Regions from separate parts of the Paenibacillus sp. FSL H8-0332 genome, predicted to be linked through region 2. Evidence: predicted binding sites of a transcription regulator. Region 2 holds the regulator's gene; the other holds the start of a gene.
The links. Region 2 encodes NrdR, which represses ribonucleotide reductase genes. Its sites were predicted from a motif close to AACACNATATATNGTGTT; they were not measured.
Positions count from the first base shown of each region.

Region 1: nrdI (class Ib ribonucleoside-diphosphate reductase assembly flavoprotein NrdI) is a predicted target of NrdR. The motif match lies at 2,503-2,520, and genes of this name have one in related genera.

Region 1 covers NZ_CP150145.1:5,390,829-5,398,623, reverse strand. The annotation lists gene nrdE (class 1b ribonucleoside-diphosphate reductase subunit alpha) at 1-2,068, opposite strand, end outside; gene nrdI (class Ib ribonucleoside-diphosphate reductase assembly flavoprotein NrdI) at 2,055-2,414, opposite strand; gene NST43_RS23290 (ABC transporter ATP-binding protein) at 2,818-4,620, opposite strand; gene NST43_RS23285 (ABC transporter ATP-binding protein) at 4,562-6,181, opposite strand; gene NST43_RS23280 (LacI family DNA-binding transcriptional regulator) at 6,381-7,418, opposite strand; gene NST43_RS23275 (sigma-70 family RNA polymerase sigma factor) at 7,615-7,795, shown strand, end outside.
Region 2 covers NZ_CP150145.1:1,960,683-1,968,477, reverse strand. The annotation lists gene NST43_RS08500 (FAD-dependent oxidoreductase) at 1-351, shown strand, start outside; gene NST43_RS08495 (hypothetical protein) at 481-1,260, shown strand; gene NST43_RS08490 (GNAT family N-acetyltransferase) at 1,330-2,127, shown strand; gene NST43_RS08485 (transcriptional regulator) at 2,315-2,962, shown strand; tRNA gene NST43_RS08480 (tRNA-Lys) at 3,369-3,441, opposite strand; tRNA gene NST43_RS08475 (tRNA-Ala) at 3,451-3,526, opposite strand; gene nrdR (transcriptional regulator NrdR) at 3,777-4,250, opposite strand; gene NST43_RS08465 (alpha/beta-type small acid-soluble spore protein) at 4,416-4,634, shown strand; gene NST43_RS08460 (lytic transglycosylase domain-containing protein) at 4,736-5,299, opposite strand; gene coaE (dephospho-CoA kinase) at 5,299-5,895, opposite strand; gene NST43_RS08450 (manganese efflux pump) at 5,905-6,636, opposite strand; gene mutM (DNA-formamidopyrimidine glycosylase) at 6,836-7,678, opposite strand; gene polA (DNA polymerase I) at 7,730-7,795, opposite strand, start outside.

The DNA of each region.
Region 1 (7,795 bases), 3.4 Mb from region 2:
GGCATTCCTCGACAGACAGTTTATTGGTCCGGGTGTAGTACAGGGATTTCAGCCCTTTATGCGCCGCATATAGGTAAGAGCGGGCCAGCTCACGGGTCGTTACATCACTGTTCACATGCAGGACCGTCGAGATGCCCTGGTCGATATGGGGCTGAATTTCCGCAATCAGATCAATCACCTTGAACTGGTCCATCTGGTAGGCGGATTTATAATAGAACACATTGTCCGGACGCAGGTAAGGCATCGGGTAGTAGGTTGTCGAGTTGGCATAGGTGCGGGTCTCGATCTGCTCTACAATCGGCATTACGCTGGAGGTGGCATTCTGGATGTACGAAATGCTTGCGGTCGGCGCAATCGCCAGACGGTAGGCATGGTACAATCCGTTCTGCATAACCTGCTCACGCAGCTGCTTCCAGTCCTCAGGAGTAGGAATATAGATGCCTTGGAACAATTCCTGCGCTTTTGCCGTAACCGGACGGTAGTCTGTAGTCATATAGCGCTCGAAATATACGCCGCTGGCGTAGTCGGACTGCTCGAAGCCATAGAAGGTCTCACCTGTCTCGGCGGCGATCTCCATGCTCTTCTCAATCGAATGATAGTTCATCGTCATGAAGAAGGTGCGTGCGAAATCACGGGCCTGCTCACTCTCATAAGCCACCTTGTTCTTGGCAAAATAACCGTGCAGGTTCATTACGCCCAGACCCACGGAGTGCATTTCTTTGTTCGCCTTAGCCACGCCTGGAGCGTTGGAGACAGTTGTCATATCGCTGACAGCCGTCAGTGCGAGCATACCTTCGTGGACGGATTCACGGATCTTGCCGTGCTCCATCACATTCACGATATTCAGCGAAGCCAGGTTGCAGCTAATATCGCGGCGGATCTCGTCCTGCTGTCCGTAATCGTTAATCTCCGAAGTCTCCTGCAATTGGAAAATCTCGGTGCACAGGTTGGACATCTTAATCTGACCCACATTCCGCAGGGCATGAGCAGCGTTGGCATTGCTCTTGTTCATAATATATGGATAGCCCGATTCAAGCTGGATCATGGCGATTTTGGTCAGCATGTCACGTGCGCTCATGGCGATTCTTTTCTTCACGCGCGGATCAGCGAGCAGGGTGTCATACATTACGTCCAGATCCATGTCATCCAGGTGCGTACCATACGCCTGATAGACTGTGTAAGGAGCGAACACATGCAGCGGCTGATTATCCTGTGCGAGCTTGTAGAAGCGGTTAGGCACGATCAGGCCGATAGACAACGTCTTCAGGCGTGTCCGTTCGTCGGCGTTAATCTTCTTGCTGTCCAGGAATTCGAGTACATCCCAGCCAAAAATATTATAATAAGCCGCGCCCGAACCCTTGCGCTGACCCATCTGGTCAGCGTAGGAGAAGCCGTCTTCCATGAGCTTCAGGACAGGCATGATACCCTTGGCTGCATCCTCTACACCCTTAATCGTCTCACCGCGCGAGCGCAGCTTGGACAGATTGACGGCAACACCGCCGCCGATCTTCGACAGCTGCATGCAGGTGTTCAGCACATAGTTGATCGAATTCAGCGAATCGTCCATCTCCAGCAGGAAGCAGGAGACCATCTCCCCGCGGCGGCTTTTGCCGGCATTGAGGAAGGTTGGTGTCGCCGGCTGCAGGCGCTGTTCCATCATCGAGCGGGCCAGTGTACGGGCAGTTTCCACGTTGCCCCGTCCCAGATGCAGAGCCACTACCGCTACGCGGTCCGGATAATGCTCCAGGTACTGCTTACGGTCATTGCTTTTGACGGCATAATCTGTATAGAACTTGGAAGCCGCCATATAGGAAGGGAAGCGGAAATTATATTCATGGGCGATCCGGTAGACATCCTCCATCTCAGCAGCGGAGTAACGGTCGTACAGGTCCTCGTAGTAATCATTGGCAATCATATAATCAATCTTCGCTTTGGTAGTTGTGAAGGTCAGGCTGCGCCGCTCCACATCCCGCATGAACTCGGCTACTGCCTCCTGGTCCTTATCCAATTGGAAAAAGCCGCTTTCGTCTCTCTTCATCAACATGTTGTTCAGTTCAATATGCCGCAACCCGGTCCACCTCCTGTTTTATGCGCTGTACATCACCAAATGTTCCCGACAATTCAAACTTGCCGACAACAGGTACGTTGTAACGCTGTGCAATCAGATCTGCGCTGTGCGCGTATAGCTCACCCCAGTTTTTGTTGCCGCTCGCGGCAATACCCTTGAGTCTGGAATGATTCTGCTCAAGGAACGTAGCCACCTTCGCTGGAATCTGTCCAAATCCGGTGGTGTATGTAACAAGCACGTAAGGCTCGTCGATCATCATATGCTCTTCGATTTGAACAGCGGGAAGCTTCAGCTTATTGATGAACCTTCTAACGTTGCCGGTCTTGGAATCGTAAGCAATCAACATGGTCTCTAACCTCCTATAACATGTAGCCCATTCTACTTGACAAATGATGATGGGCCATTTCACTAGATTTATTGGCTTTTCACTTATATACACTATATTTAGTAACGTTTAATCATTTTACTACCATATATTGAAAAGTCAAGAGATGAACAGCCCTCTCCAGCCTCTCAAATTGCCGGTGAAAACCGCCAATCCCACGCCCCGCCTGCATTCTATTCTCTTATAATTAATTAGTATTTTTTTTAAGCATTTTGCTAGGCCTCTGTCCTGCGGGAATTGGGTTCCTCAAGGACGAGGAACCATCCATTGCAGCCGCTGATTCTCAGCCAAGGGACACCCGAATAATTGCGCAGACCATCTCCCAAGCAATAGGCTGTCAGCCATCCCCCCTGCTTAAAATGCCTCAGGAGGTCATAATATGACTCCTGCTCTCCTCCAGCAGCTCGGCGTAATATCCGCCACGCTTCAGCAGCTCGCTGGGCGAGCCAGCTTCGGCGATCCGGCCTTCCTTCATCGCAAGGATAAGATCCGCTTCGGCAATGGTGGATAGCCGGTGGGCGATAATCAGTGTTGTTCTGCCGCTGGCCGCATTGTCGATCGCCTTCTGAATCAGCTTCTCAGTATACGTGTCGATGTTGGCGGTAGCTTCATCCAGCACGAAGATCGCAGGATTATGGGCGATCGCCCGGGCGAAGGAGATGAGCTGGCGCTGGCCTGCGGACAGGGTGCCGCCCCGCTCGGTTACAGGCTCGTCGAGGCCTCCAGGCGAACTCAGCACGAACTCTTCTGCGCAGGAGGCCTGTAGCGCCTCCTGCACGCTCTCCTCCGCGATGTCATCACCGAGGGTGATGTTGTCGCGGATCGAGCCGGAGAACAGGAAAACATCCTGGAGGACGACGGAAATGTTCCGCCGCAGATCATTCAGCCGGATGTCGTTCACATTGACGCCGTCAATCAGAACTTCGCCTTTCTGCACGCGGTAGAAGCCGTTGATCAGGCTGATAATTGTCGTTTTGCCCGCTCCGGTCTCTCCGATGAAGGCGGCAGTCTGTCCTTTACCGATCACGAAGCTTACATCCTTCAACACCCAGTCGTCATCATTGTAAGAGAACCAGACATGGCGGAACTCAATGGTACCGTGCAGGCGTTCCATCGGCAAGCCGCGGTCCGGCTGCTCCAGGCGGTCCTCCTCACGGATTAGCTCAAAGATGCGCTCGGTGGATACAAGGGCAGATTGTATAGACGTATATTTGTCAGCCAGATCGGAGATGGGCGCGAAGAACTGCCTGATATACGTGGTGAACGCAAACAGTACGCCGATCTGCAGGGTGCCGCCGGAGATTCGGCCAATGCTGTACCAGACCAGAATGGCAACGGCCAGACTCTGGAACATATCCGAAGCCGGCTTCAGTACACTGTTAAGGCGCACCTGAATCAGGGTGGTTTTGAAATATTCCCCGTTCAGCTTCAGGAATTGATCCTCTTTTTCCTTTTCGGCGCGGAAGCTCTGAATGACCCGCATCCCGGAGAGACTCTCGGCAAAGAAACCGTTAATCTGTCCGATATAGTGCTTCATATGGAAGAAGTTCTTTTTAATTTTGTTCTTAATGAAGAGGACCAGGAAGGCCATCACGGGAATGACGGTAAACGAAACCAGCGTAAGCGGCGGGCTTAGCAGCAGCATGGCGTAGATGATCCCCAGCAGCAGCAGTACGTCCTTGACCAGTGAGATGACCACATCCGTATATAATTCGCTGATCTCAGCGGTGTCGTTGGTAGCCCGCGTAATGAGCCTTCCGGAGGAGGTACGGTCCAGATACGGAAGCGGTAGCCGTTCAATGATAGAGAATACCCGTACCCGCAGCTCATGGATCAGGCTCTGTCCCGCTTTTCCGGCAATCAGCGCCTGGAGATACGAGAAGATTCCCCCGGCCGAAGCTACCGCCACATAGAGCAGCGCTAAGCCTCCAATCGAATCCAATCCGCTTTGAGCGGCGCGTCCAATCAGGAAGTGGTCGATGACACGCTGTAGAATAAGCGGCTGGATCAGGAAAGCTCCGTTTACAATCACCACGCACAGACATGCAAGGAGGAGCTGGAACTTATAAGGGGCGGATAACCGCAGCAGCAGCTTCATAGCGCCCGCTTCAGACTTTTTCCGTCTCGCAGACTCCTTCTTCGTCAAGCTGTCCGGTATAGATGTCATAGTACATCCCTCCTTTCTTCAGTAGCTGCTCATGGGTGCCCCGTTCGGCGATACGCCCTTTATCGAGCACAATGATCTCGTCGGCTTCCATAATGCCTGAGACCCGGTGCGAGATCAGGATATTGCTCTTGCCCTTGCGGGTCTGCCGCAGGCTGTTCAGAATCTGTCCTTCCGTTACGGCATCGACTGCTGACAGCGCATCGTCCAGAATCAGAACCGCCGGCTTCCGGATCAGCGCTCTTGCAATGGCCAGCCGCTGCTTCTGCCCGCCGGACAGGTTCACGCCGCGTTCACCCAGCTGGGTATCATAGCCATCCGGGAGCTTCTCGATACTTGCGGCGATTTGGCTCAGCGCTGCGGCATGTTGCACATCCGCGTCTGTATAGCCGTCTTTGAACAGGACGATATTGTCCGTCACGGAAGCGGCGAACACGAAGGTATCCTGCGGCACAACACCGAGTCCTTCCCGCAGGCTATCCAGCGCATAATCGTTAAGATCCCGTCCATCCAGCAGGATGTGCCCCGGCTTCACGCCAAAGAAGCGGAAGAGCAGGGAGACCAGGGTGCTTTTGCCGGAGCCGGTGCGGCCGATGATGCCCAGTGTGTGGCCTTTAGGCAGAACAAGCGAGATATCCTGCAGCGCCGGAACCTCAGAGCCTTCATAATAGAAAGTCAGATTGCGCAGCTCCAGGGAGCCTTCCGGCTGCGTGCGTACAGCGTGGGGCAACTCCAGTATCTCCGGCTGAACCCGCAGAATGTCATTCAGTCTTCCGAGGGAAGCGACCCCGCCCTGAACAATGGTGATGATCCGGCCAATCGACACTATGGGACTTACAATCAGGCTGAGATACCCGTTAAAAGCGACAAAGTCACCGATACTGATCTCTCCCCGCAGCACCATCCGGCCGCCAAACATCAGATTCATTACGAAACAGACGGCGAAGCCGAACTCGACCATCGCGGGCAGAGCGGCGGAGATTCTGATCAGATCGAGGTTGGCCTGCTTCATCCGGCTGCTCAGCTCACTGAATTTCTCCATTTCCGGACGTTCCTGCACATAAGCCTTGATGACGCGGATGCCGGAAATATTCTCTTGAACCTTGTCAGAGACAGTGCCGAACTGTTTCTGAACGATCCGGAACCGGGTCTTAACCTTGCGGCCGCTGAAGAGCATCAGCAGGATGATGAAGGGGAGCGGGGAGAGGGTAATCAGGGTGAGACTGGGGCTGACTGACGCGAACATGAAGTAGACCGAGGAGATACAGATAACAATTCCGTTAAAAGACATAGCCGTGGCCGGACCGAAGGTCATGCGCACCGCTGAGATGTCATTGATGGCATAAGCGATCAGGTCGCCGGTCTTGCGGCTGCTGAAGAAGCCGGGGGAGAGTCTGAGGAAATGCCGGTACAGCTCCTCCCGTATGTAACATTCCAGGTTCCGGCCGTTCGCGATAATGATGTTTCTCCAGAGGAAGGTGCAGAGGAAGACGACAGCCGCAATCAGCACCATCCACAGCACCCGGGTCAGCACCTGCTCCGGCTCAAAACCATTATCCTTCATCAGATCGACCGCACCCCCCCAACACTTTGGGAAATAACGTCTGAATGAAGGAAGCGGCGAACATGAAGGCAAAGCCTATACTGTAGCTGAGCTTGCGCGACTTGAAGAAACGCAGTAATACAGATGAATTCATCGATCGATTCCCCACCTTTACAGTACCCTTGTTAAATAAAGTACCCGAGTTTCCAAAAGTTACAGTTTACACCTCACGTACAGAATCCCGCTCCACCAGTGTGCCTAGAATGGCGATATTCTCCGCAGGCTTGCCGGGCTCGGCGATTCGTTTGAGGAGCGTGGCGACGACGGTGCGGCATGAATAATCAATATTCAGATCCATTGTGGTCAGCGCTGGCAAGGAGAAGGCTGAGACCTCGCTATTGCCGATGCTGAGAATCGACACCTCTCCAGGGACCTTGATGCCATACTCCTGCAGCTCACGGATCAGCTCGACCGCGGTGAAGTCATGATCGCAGAGGAAGGCGCTTGGAAGCTGACCGCCGCTAATCAGTTTGGACAGTCTTGTGCGAAGAGTCTCATCCCTCTGTACAAAAAGCTCCTCCTCCACAGCCACCCCATGCTCCTCCAGAGCGGAGATGATGCCTGTCTTCATCTCCTTATTGCGGTAGGTACCCTGGTCTACAATGAAGCCGATCCGGCGGTGCCCCCGGTCCAGCAAATATTTGCACTCCTTATAGCCCGCATGAAGGAAGCTGAACCATACACTGTCATAGTCATAGGCCGGAGAGTAGCCGGTATAGAAGATCAGATTCGCGATCTGCTCCTGGATAAAGGCGGCATACTCCAGATTAAATCTGCCGATCAGAATCACCCCGTCGAACTTGAAGCCCCGGCTCAGACGGTAAGGCAGGATCAGCTTATTCTGATGGTCCTTATCCAGAAATTCGATGCTGTAATCCGTCTCCGCCTTCTGTAAGAAGAGCTCAATCCCTTGTACCATATAGCTGAAATTGCTGTTATCATGCGAATAGGGCTTCTGGTGCAGCACGAGAATTCGTGCAGGCGTATGCTTTTTGGGCTTGATATAGCCCATTTCCGCCGCTTTTTTCACAATAGCTGCCTTCAGCTCATCGCTGATGCCTGCCTGATTGCTGAGTGCCCGGCTGATGGATACGGGTGAGAGTCCCATAGCCTCGGCAATATGTGTAATGGTTACCTTTTTTGTCTTCAGAAGAATCCCCCTCTTTATCGTGCTGCCGCAGCATATTGTTCCTGGCACTGTTATTATAATCACCCACTAATTTTGAATCTACGATAAAAAACGAAAAAACCACGTAAAAAAGTTTATTTTTTAACGTAAACTTAAGAGCGATCGTGTTCATGTTTTTTTGCATCATACATTTTGGAAATAAAATAAGAATCCTTGGGAACCATTTCTGCCCGCGTGAGTCTTATTGGGCGAGAGGGGAGAGAACATGCAAAGTAAAGAACTAATGTATAGCATGACCTGTGCCTCATCGGTATCGCTTCGCGAGATGATGGAGACTTACGGACCGGATGTATGGAATTATGCTTTTTTCTTAACCCGCAGCCGAGAGCAGGCGAATGATATCAGCCAGGAGGTATTCCTCAAGGCCTACAAGAGCATCGGCAAGT
Region 2 (7,795 bases):
AAGGATACCTTCCTCGCTTCCGCCAAGCAGTACAATACGGCTATTGCCCAGGGCAATGACCCTATGTTCTTCTCCGATACGAAGCGGCTGGTTCCGCTCAAGCAAGGTCCTTATTATGCCATTAAGTATGTCGGACGCAACCTCGGAACGCTGGGCGGCGTACGCATCAATGAGAAGATCGAAGCCACCGACTCGGACGGCCGGGCCATCCCTGGACTTTACGTCGCCGGAGCTGATGCGGGCGGGATGTACGGACAGGCTTATGTTGATTTTGAAGGCGGTACGCTGGGCTTTGCCTATACCTCCGGTCGGCTGGCCGGTATCCATGCTGCGGGGTACTCGCATAAGTAATTAGACAACGAATCGCACAATTGTCAAAAAATCGCCCTACCTTTACCCGGTATGGGCGATTTTGTGCTGAATGTTCTCCACCCGAATCCGATTATAATGAAGTAAAACTATAAAGGAAGTCTGTACATCATGCTAGATATTCTCGCGCTGCTGGAGTGCTATAACACCTATGACCAGGATGATATTTATTTTGATGTCGCCAAAGCTATGCTGGAGAACTATAACCAGCTTCAGACTTCAAGCATACAGCAATTCGCTGAGTCCAACCATATCTCTGTCTCTACGGTCAGCCGCTTCATGCGGCAGATGTATTATGACAACTTCTCAAGCTTCCGGATGATCTATGATCAGTCTCCTCTGCAATATCAATATGACGGCAAATACTATCCTGCACTCAAGGATGAGGACATTGACCCGGTAGCCTATGGCGAGATGCTGGCCGAGAAGATTAAGGAAACCACCAGCCGACTGGATGAACAGGCGATCACTTCACTGCTGTCCATGATCGAATCCAGTGACGAGATCGTCTTCATCGGCATTCCCTTGCATTCCGAGATATGGCGGTTGCAGGTGGAACTGGTGCTCCTGGGCAAGAAGACCAATGCGTTCATCGATCCCAATTATCAAGTCAAAGCCATTGACGCTGTGAACGAAAAGTCGGCCGTCATCAGCTTGATTTATATGCCGCAGTATAATCTTCATCAGGTGCAGCAGTTGAAGAGAGCCAAGGAAAAAGGTGCTCGGACTGCCTCTATAGCTCACGTAAGGCTACAAGGTATAGAGAACATCGTTGACCTGTCGCTGCAATACGAAGGCACCGGCACACAAGTAGACAGCCTGCTGATGCAGGTACTGCTTAATTACATTGGACTCCGCTTACGGAACAAGCTGCTCTTAGGGAAGAGATAAGCGCTATAGAGTTTCTCAGCAATATTCTTGGATGACGCCTACCTCAAATTCCATTTGGAGATGAGATTTATGAATCACGATTATTATGTGGAATGCATCATTGATGGAATGGAAAAATATCTGCATACCCTGGCGTTGGCAGAACATATGCAATATCATCAGGGGGATGTGGAATGGATTTCTCCTTTGCCTGGTTTCGACGGTCCCTCACTAGTCTTTAAAGTATCGCTTGAGGAGGATACAGCAATCGAGCATATTGACATGCTGCTGCCTGACTTAAAATCAGGAGCAACTCCAAAAATATGGTTTATCCCGCCAAGCTCCAAGCCTGCAAGCCTAACCACTATTCTAGCCTCTAAAGGATTCAGGGATCTATCCGATCCCGAAAAGCCTGAATGGGGTATGGCGCTAGATTTAGCAAAAATTCATAACTTGCCACAGTCTAATCCGCGACTACATATACACAGGATTACGTCATCGTCTGAATTTGCATTATGGATTGATGTGGTGAATGAGGCGCTGCATGGCTGGCCTATGTTGGATCAGGCATATCACGAATTTTGGCTTTCGCGCAGCGAGTTGTCTTTTTATCTTGCTTACCTGGATGGCGTTCCCATTGCTACCTCCGCTGCCATTCAGACCGGCAGTCAGGCATCCATTGAGTTCGTATCAACCCTGCAGCAGTATCGAAATCAAGGTGCTGCAAGCGCGCTCTGCCTAGAGGCTCTTCATGATTTACATAACAAAGGTGTACATACAGCAACCTTGAGAGCAAGCCACGAAGCCAATGCGCTTTATACAAAGCTTGGATTCAAGCCCTATTTTCAAACCATAGTTATGTCCTTTGAGGACCCTGGTGAACATTAAACAGCAGGTGTGGAATCTATTGATTCCTGGATTTGTAGCGCTATAATAAGAAACATAGGTTGTGAAGCACACGCCGCTTTTAATGCTCTGCCCCTTCCGAGTTAGATTCTTGGAGAGGGTTGAGTATTGAGGCGGCTTTTTTGCGGGAAAAATAAACACTAAGTTGAGCGTTCGAGGAGGAGTACGGATGCCGCGATTTGAGCAGCAGTACGAGGAATGGTTAGTTAGCAATCTTAAGAATGAGAGCAACCACAGGCGCAAGGAGTTACTTGGCAAAGGATTAGGCCACGGAACAGTTGAATTTCTCCGCAAGGTATGGTTTCCGGCAATCGGCAATTTCGATCATTTGTTTCCAGAATGGGAAGTGCGTGATTTCAATAACGGGTACCGCTATCTGGACTTGGCTTATATGCCTGGAGGTGCAAAAGGCGGGATTGAGATTCAAGGCTATGGACCTCACGCCAGAGATCTGGATGTCAGACGCTTCAAGGATCTATGCCGACGGCATTGCTTACTGGCACTTGATAGTTGGACTTTTCTTCCTATCGCTTATCCTTCAATTATCGAAGAACCCAAGCAATGTCAGCAGTTGGTGTTGTCTTTTATCGGCAAATTCATTGCGACGGATGTTTCTTCCACATTAACTTGGCTGGAAGCGGAGACCCTTCGTTACGCAAGACGTCTGCTCAGGGCATTCACACCTTTGGAGCTTGCTAAGCATCTCAGGGTAACGGATAGGCACTCCAGACGAATTCTGCATCATTTGGTCGAACAACAGTTACTGGATGTGGCCGGAGGACAGCAGCGTTATCGGACATATCAGCTTAGAGTTTAACGTATGTTTAGGAGCATGAATTATAAAGCTGATATGCTAAAAACACTTGAATTCCGTGGCTGTGAGCGTGAGAAGTAGAGGTATCAATCAGCTGTAACGGACCGAGGCGCACCTATTTCTACAAAAAGCACAATTTCACCAAGCTTACGGACACAGATGGCGCTATTTACTGGATTTCATCTCATATATGGTGGTGAAGAAGCAATAAGCGCGATACGGTCCGTTAGCCCTTTTAATTATGCTGAATAGAGAACATAAGGGCTGTGGGGTCCGTAGCAGTCCTTTAGACACATTTAGAACCGAAGGATATCGATGGAAACCATATTTCGCGGTTCGGGGTTCGGGGTTCGGGAATGGATTCCCTGAAACAGCAAAAAGAACGGCATCTCTGCCGTTCTTAATGTGATGGACTCTCAGGGGCTCGAACCCTGGACAAATAGATTAAGAGTCTACTGCTCTACCAACTGAGCTAAGAGTCCGTATGAAATTGGTGGAGCCAAGGGGGATCGAACCCCTGACCTCATCGCTGCCAGCGATGCGCTCTCCCAGCTGAGCTATGGCCCCATATTTTTATAATTTTACCAATTTAGAATTACATTATGTATTCTAAAATCTGATCTGACCGATAAGTTCAAGCCGCTTATTCATCAATGTGTTTCGTAGGCGACTTCTATATAATACAGAAATTCATTGTTAGTGTCAACACTTTTTCGAAATTATTTTTGAGGACAGACGCCCCACCCGGGAACTGGCCCTTAACCCCAGAGCCAGCCCCACTACACCAATCGAACCCTTCACTCCTAAGCGGCGAAGCTTACAGCCCGTCCAGCTCCTCAGTCTTCGAGAGCAGTCCCTTCAATTCCTTCATGAACATGTTAATGTCCTTGAACTGGCGGTACACGGACGCGAAGCGGACGTAAGCTACCTCGTCGACAGGATAGAGCTGCTCCATGACCAGCTCGCCGATCTGGCGGCTCTCGATCTCGGCGAGGGCGATGCCGCGCAGGCTTTTCTCCACCTCGGATACAATGACCTCCAGACGCTCTACAGGAACGGGACGTTTCTCGCAGGCGCGGATCAGACCGCGGAGGATTTTGTCGCGGCTGAACTCTTCACGGCTGCCGTCTTTTTTGATCACAATCAGAGGGGTCTCTTCAATCATCTCGAAGGTGGTGAAACGGCGGCTGCACAGCTCGCATTCCCGCCTGCGGCGGATGGACTTATTCTCATTGGCCGGACGCGAGTCCAGGACCTTGGTATTGGTGTGGTCACAGTAAGGGCATTTCATAAGCTACTTCACTTCCTCATCATTAGAATGGTCAGGCCCGGTCCTTTGATACACCAGGGTTATGCGGGCTTAAATTAATTTCCAGAAAACACCGTTTATTTGTTGTTATGAATCTGACATGTCCGGCACATAATACAGTTACCAACCGATAGGAGGTGAACAGCAATGAGCCAAAATAACAACTCCAATAACCTGGTAGCTCCAAACTCACGCGGTGCCTTGGAACAACTGAAATATGAAGTTGCCCAGGAACTAGGTATCACCCTCTCCCCAGATGGATACCAAGGCAATAAAACTTCTTACGAAAACGGTTCGATCGGTGGTTACATCACTAAACGTCTTGTAACCCTGGCTGAACAGCAACTGGCAGGTCAGTACAAATAATAACCTGTTAAGCGCGACATAAGCTTGCCTAAGAAGTATCGAACGGCCTCCGGCCGTTTGATGCTTCTTTTTACATAACAGCAGCAAAAGTAACAAGCACCCTAGAACTCACTGTAGAGCTCGGTGTATTGATCATAATAATAAATCACACGCTGCACGTAGTGACGGGTCTCACCGAACGGAATGTCCTTCACAGAGGCTTCTGTTCCGTCCCACTGCCCTTCATCCAGCCAGCTTTGCACTTTGCCGGGTCCGGCATTGTAGGCAGCTATGACCGCTATACGGTTGCCATCGAACTGCTTGGACAGCGTAGACAAATACCAGGTACCCAATTCAATATTGGAGGAGGGCTCTTCCTTCAGCCGCTCCAGAGACACCTCGGGGAGCTTGGCCTTTTCGAGCGCCCACTTGGCGGTATCCGGCATCAGCTGCATGAGTCCCAGTGCGCCTTTTTTGGATTCGCGGCCGGTCTTATAATTGGTCTCCACACGGATGATGGATGCCACCAGGAACGGGTCCATCTCATACGTCTGGCTGTGCTGGCGGATCTCTTCTTTATAATATATGGGATAAAACCATGACATCCAGTTGGAGCCGAGAAACAGGATCGCTGTGAAGCCGATGAACAGCAGCAGCAGGACTCTTTTTTTGCGCAGCCACTTCATCATATCAGGCCCAGCCTGTCCCACAGCCGGGCAACCTGAAGCTCGGCAGACTCAGGATCACCGCTATTGTCGATCACATAATTAGCTTTCCTGCGTTTCAGTTCAATATCCATCTGGGACCGCAGCCGGTCCTCAGCCTGTTCCAGCTTCATTCCGCTGCGCTCCATGAGGCGGGCTAACTGCACCCTCCTCGGAACATAGACTACAATAATCTGATCGAACATGGAGTCCAGCTCTGATTCGTAGAGCAGCGGAATGTCCACAATGACCAGCCGCTGCGGATTCTCCTGCTCAAGCGCATACATCCTGGCCTTGATCTCCCTGCGGATGGCCGGATGGGTCAGGTTATTCAAAGTCTGGAGCGCCTCCGGGTCCCGGAAGACGATCTCCCCCAGCCCCGCCCGGTCCAGCGAGCCGTCAGGCAGCAGGATACGGTCTCCAAAAGCCTCCACCGCTGCCGCCAGCACCGGGTGTCCGGGGAGCATCACCTCTCGGGCGATGACATCGGCATCCACCAGTGCAGCTCCCTTGCGGACAAACAGTGCAGACACGGTGCTTTTTCCCGAAGCTATGCCTCCGGTTAAGCCTATAATCATGTACTCACCTCATAATAACTTCATTATACCCATTACAATTAATAATATCGCGGGCAGCGCAGCGGCATGCTTCATCCAGTAGCTGCCGGATAATCTCAGTCCTGTCTTCATCCCCAGCAGCAGAAAGGTTCCGCTGAATACAGCGATCATCAGCGAGGTGGACCACGGGCTGAATCCGAGCAGTGCCGCACCAAGGCCGGCCCCGAAGGCATCCAGCGACAACGCTATGCCCAGGATCATGGCTTCCATAGAAGAAATACTCCCCGAGGCATCCATATCAGCAGAAGACGGTGTGCGGAGAATCTGAATAACCACGCCTAGATGGCGAAGCTCCAGCGAGAATACGGCCGGCTTCAGCGGTTCCAGCTCTGCCTCCGCGCTTTGTACGGCAGCTGCCGTCTCCAGCCTGGCTTCCCGCCCGGAATATTCGTCTGCGGTCCCTGGGGCAGTCACTTCCTGCTCCTTCTCTTTCTGCGTCAGCATCTGGAACAGGGACCAGCAGCCCATTAAGACGAGAATAACCGCTCCGACACTGGAAGCGGCATGCGGCGAGACCACCTTGGCCAGCAGCACGCCGACCTGCATAGAACCATAAATGACCACTCCAGAACAGAGCGAGATAATCACAATCGAGAGCAAAGGAATTTTCATTTTACGCAGTCCATATGTAATGCCAACACCAAATCCATCCAGACTAAGAGCAAACGCAAGCAGCAATAGTGACAACAATGGGCTCAGCACCCGCAATCCCTCCCGTGAAGAACCGGAGCCGGTGGATTAAGCCATCCTGGCCGGAGCTCCGTTTCGCCATAATCAGCAATCTTCACACATTATATGGGCGGGACGGGCAGTGAGTGCCTATCTTTTGATGTAACTGGCTTATTCAGGTGTAACTGGCCCGGAAACGGGCTGTAAATGCAGCGCTGACACTATAAAAAAATCACAGAATCAGTACAGGTACCGGCTGGCAGCTGGGACAATAATGCGTTCCCCGTCCGCCGACCACACTCTTCTCAATCAGCGTGCCGCAGGTGGCACACGGCTGATCCTTGCGTCCGTAGATCTTGTGCTGATCCTGGTAGCTCCCGCTCTCCCCCTGGCCGTTGACATACGACTTCACAGAGGAGCCTCCGGCATTCACCGCTTCCGTCAGTGTTGCGACAATAGCAAGGTGCAATCTGGCCAGCTGATCCTCCGTGAGGGACTTCGCGGTCTCCTCCGGGTGGATGCCTGCGCGGTGCAGGGACTCATCTACATAAATATTGCCGATCCCTACTATATATTCCTGATTGAGCAGCAGCGGCTTGATCTTGGTGCTCCGCTTCGTGACAATCTCCTTGAACCGTTCCAGTGTGAAATCCGCATCCAGCGGCTCCTGCCCCAGCTTATTCAGCGGTTTCAGCAGCAGATCTTCCCCAGGCCCGAACAGATGCATCGTTCCGAACTGGCGCACATCCGTATAACGCAGCTCCGTCCCATCTGTGAAATGGAAAATAACATGCGTATGCTTGTCCAGCACCTCGTCCTTACGGTACATCCCGTAACGGCCCTCCATCCGCAGATGGGAGACCATCACCAGCCCGTCAAATACGAAACGCAGAAACTTGCCTCTGCGTTCAACGGTAACCACACTATGGCCTGCCAGCATATGGGCAAAGGCCTGAATATCATCCGGGCGCTGAATAATCCGCGGCAGCCGGACGGTGACATGCTCTATCTGCTTGCCTGTAATTAACTCATTAAGTGTTCTTCTGACTGTTTCGACTTCCGGCAATTCCGGCATCATGGCTCACCTCCACTCCATTATACCGGATATCTGCCATGTGCGGGGAGCCTATTTCGCTTCGTACCAGTTGCTCCCAAAACTTACCTCTGCCTTCAGCGGAACAGACAGCTCCAG